One region of the Chitinophaga varians genome, then DNA from elsewhere that is predicted to be linked to it. Evidence: riboswitches for the same ligand, from Rfam matches in the RefSeq annotation. Region 1 holds a riboswitch; the other holds the start of a gene.
What was found. Region 1 has a riboswitch for S-adenosylmethionine ahead of HGH92_RS05105 (trans-sulfuration enzyme family protein). Riboswitches for the same ligand answer to the same signal wherever they lie in the genome.
Positions count from the first base shown of each region.

Region 2: another riboswitch for S-adenosylmethionine. It lies ahead of HGH92_RS29960 (trans-sulfuration enzyme family protein); the one in region 1 lies ahead of HGH92_RS05105 (trans-sulfuration enzyme family protein).

Region 1 is NZ_JABAIA010000001.1:1,266,219-1,268,369, forward strand. Features, by position in the region: gene HGH92_RS05100 (DUF2851 family protein) at 1-486, opposite strand, end outside; SAM riboswitch class I at 616-734, shown strand; gene HGH92_RS05105 (trans-sulfuration enzyme family protein) at 915-2,093, shown strand.
Region 2 is NZ_JABAIA010000004.1:126,496-128,646, forward strand. Features, by position in the region: gene HGH92_RS29955 (NAD-dependent epimerase/dehydratase family protein) at 1-855, shown strand, start outside; SAM riboswitch class I at 927-1,037, shown strand; gene HGH92_RS29960 (trans-sulfuration enzyme family protein) at 1,213-2,151, shown strand, end outside.

The DNA of each region.
Region 1 (2,151 bases):
CCTTTCCCAGCGTTCGGCCAGCAGCCGGTCCTGCCATGATGTCCACACCAGTGGCGGCACCCGGCCTGCATGGGCGCTGCAGGGCACAAAAGCGGCCGACTGCCGCAGCTCCTCGTAACGCTGCAACAACAGGTTGGAAATATAAGGCTGCAGCTCCAGGCACCGTATATGCCCACCGATGCCCGCCGGCAGGTCATGCCTGTACACCACATGCAGGATGATATGACCGTATTGCGCATCGCCGGCATGGCCATGACGGTACCAGTCAGACGAGCGCAGATGCAGCTCCACAGGCCCTGCCCACAAAACAGGGCCGATTTTTATCCGGGCGCCTGTGAAATCAGGGCCGCTATGATGATTATGCGTGCCGGGATGAATGACCTGTACAGCCTCGCCGGTGGTGGTCACCAGGCCTTCATGCCGGTACAGGCGGCACTTCCAGATATGCTGGAACAGCGCTTCCGTGAGCGGGGGGTTAACGTGCATAAGATATGGTTGGTCAGTAAAACAATGTCTTTAAAGATAATAAAACACCGGCGCCCGGAAAATATTTTTGTGCGTCAAATTTGGAAAATTGATAAAACTGCTGTTACCTTTGCACCCAGTTCTTAACATCACTTATCCAGAAAGGCGGAGGGACTTGGCCCTGCGATGCCTTAGCAACCATTCCAGACCAGCATTGGTCGGGAAAAAGGTGCTAATTCCTGCCCCGGTGTACCGGGGAAAGATAAGTTGGCAGAGATAAATCTTCACCAGATATATAATTGATTCATAGCTCTTCCAACACCCGGAAGGGCTTTTTTTATGCCTTCTCCCCACCCACTTCCTGGAAATAAGGTTGTTAAAATAGATTTTTAATGATAAAGTTGCACGAAACTGCGTGACCTTCGTGACATCATTAAAATTTTATTAACATGAAAACAGCTACACAACTGATTCACAGCATTCCGGTAGACGAACTGACAGGCGCCATTTCAGTGCCCATCTATCAGACGTCCACCTTTGTGCAGGAATCACCGGGCATCAATAAGGGTTTTGAATTTTCGCGGGCCAACAATCCCACGCGTAAAGTGCTGGAAGAGCTCATCTGTAGCCTGGAAGAAGGATATGCCGGCTTCGCCTTCGCCAGCGGCATGTCTGCCATTGACGCCGTGCTCAAACTGCTGAAATCCGGCGACGAGATCATGGCCGTGGAAGATACCTATGGTGGCATCTTCCAGATCTTCAACCACATGTTCGAACGTTTTGGCATCAAAGTAAACTTTGTGGACACCAGCAACCTGGACAAGGTATTGGCCGCCATCACGCCCAACACCCGTATCATCTGGCTGGAATCCCCCACCAATCCTACTTTGCGCGTATCTGACATTAAATCTGTCAGCAAGATCGCCAAACAACATAATATCCTGCTGGCGGTAGACAATACCTTCAGCACCCCGCTGCTGCAACAGCCACTGACACTCGGTGCGGACATCGTTATCCACAGCGCCTCCAAATACCTGGCCGGCCACTGTGACGTCATAGCCGGACTGGTAGTGGTGAATTCAAAAGCACTGGCCGACCAGATACGGTACAACCAGAACATCTCCGGCAGCATCCTGAGCCCGTTTGAAGCATGGCTCACCATCCGCGGCATTGAAACGCTCTACCTCCGGTTCGAGAAACAATGCAGCAACGCCAGCGCCATCGCCAACTGGCTCGCCACACACCCGGCGGTGGACAAAGTGTTCTATCCCGGACTGGCCACCCATAAAAATCATCATATTGCCCGCAAACAGCAGAAGAACTACGGCGCCCTCGTCAGCTTCTCGCTTAAAGCCGACAATATTAAAAATGCGATCCGCATCGTTAACGCCACCAAGCTGTTTAAACTGGCGGAAAGCTTCGGCGGCGTGAAAAGCATGCTGGCCCACCCGGCCACTATGACACACCGCACCATCCCGGAAGAATTCCGGAAAAAAACAGGCCTGCAGGACTCCTGTATCCGACTCTCCGTAGGGATCGAAGATGCAGAAGACCTCATCAACGACCTGAAACAAGCGCTGGATAAATTAAACCATCCGGCCGGCAAACAAATTACTGTTTTACAATAGCTGTCAGCCCGGGCCACCCGCCAGGAACACTGATAGCACCAACCAATTATGAACTAAA
Region 2 (2,151 bases), on a different contig from region 1:
GGAAAGCAGGTACGCCTCGTAAGCCGCTCTCCTCAGGCTATTGCCGGCATCACCGACCTGGTGGCCGCAGACATCACTGACGCCGCGCAAACCCGCCGCGCGGTAGCCGGCGCTACTGTCGTGTTCCTCACGGCCGGATTGAAATATGACCATAAACTATGGGCCGTTGCATGGCCCCGCATCATGAGCAACGTCATCGAAGCCTGTAAAGCGGAAGGCGCTAAACTGATCTTCTTCGATAACGTATATTCTTATGGGTTAGTAAACGGTCCGATGACAGAAAACACCCCCTACAAGCCTGTCAGCAAAAAAGGAAAAATCCGGGCCGCTATTGCCACGCAACTGATGGAGGAAGTCAAAGCCGGTAACATTACGGCCACTATCGCCAGGGCAGCGGATTTCTACGGCCCCGGCGCAGACAAGACCGGCTTCCTTAACCTGCTGATCATCGACAAATTCAAAAAGAATAGTTCCGCCATGTGGCTGGGCAAAGACAACGTCACCCATAGCTACACCTTCACCCCCGACGCCGGCAAAGGACTTTACCTGCTTTCCCAGGACGATTCCTCCTGGAACCAGGTATGGCATCTGCCTACTGCCAATCCGGCCCCGGACGGCAAAGGATATATGGAGATGATCGCGCGCCAGATGGGCGTTAAGCCAAAGTATATGAAGCTGAACCGCTTCCTCATAGCTGTTTCCGGCCTTTTCGATTCCACCATCCGCGAACTGGGAGAGATGTTGTACCAAAGCAACTATCCCTATATTTTCGATTCATCCAAATTTGAAAAACACTTTCAGGTAAAACCTACTTCCTATGAAGAAGGTGTTAAACTTACCCTGCAATATGAATAGTCTACAAAATTTGTAGGAAATAAATTTGGTAGTTTGAATTTGTGTCCTATCTTTGCACCAGTTCTTTTAATCGCTTATCAAGAAAGGAGGAGGGAAATGGCCCGACGATACCTTAGCAACCTTCATCATGGCACTGATGAAAGGTGCTGCATCCATCCCGGCGAAGCCGGGAAAGATAAGTATCTACATTTGATTGTTATTTCATTTAGATATTTTATTATAGGAATGCAGCGGATATATACCCGCTGCATTTTTATTTTAATGACTATAATAAAATGACACAATAACCAAATCTCTTGATGGGCGCTGCATAGAACTTGTTTATTCATTTTTCATCAAACTAAAAAACAAGTACAGATGAGCACTATCACATCACTGATCCATTCTATTCCCGTAGATCCGCAAACAGGCGCAATCGCTGTTCCCATCTACCAGACATCCACCTTCGTACAGGAAGCTCCCGGTGTAAACAAAGGTTATGACTATGCCCGGTCCAACAACCCCACCCGCGAAACAGCAGAAAAAATCATCGCCGGACTTGAAGGCGGCGCAGCCGCTTCCGCCTTTGCCAGCGGTCTGGCAGCCATAGACGCGGTCATCAAACTGCTGAAGGCCGGAGATGAAATTGTGGCGGTAGATGATATCTATGGCGGCGCTTTCCGCCTCTTTCATAAAGTGTATGAAAAATTCGGTATCAAAGTGCATTATGTGGACACGGCCGACACACAGGCGGTATTCCAGGCCATTACACCGGCCACACGCCTAATATGGCTGGAAACACCCACCAATCCTACGTTGAAGATTTCTGATATTGCGGCCATCAGCCGTATCGCCAAGGCAAGTAACTGTCTCCTTTGTGTGGACAATACGTTTGCGTCACCGGTGCTGCAGCAGCCACTGGCCCTTGGTGCCGACCTGGTCATTCACAGCGCCACCAAATACCTGGGTGGCCACAGTGACCTGATCGCCGGTGTGGTAGTGTCTAAAACGCCGCAGCTGGGAGAGGAGATCAAATTTTATCAGAACGCCTGTGGCGCTATCCTGTCACCGTTCGACAGCTTCCTGCTCATACGCGGCATTGAAACACTGCACCTGCGCATCCGCCAGCATGTCGCCTCTGCACAGGTCGTCGCCGAATACCTTGAACAACATCCGGCGGTAGATAAAGTGTTTTATCCGGGGCTGCCTTCCCATCCCGGCCATGCGTTGGCAAAACAACAGAGCAAGGGCTTTGGCGGCATCATCTCTTTCTCATTGAAAGATGACCGCGAAGAAGCAGCCACCGCTTTTGTGACA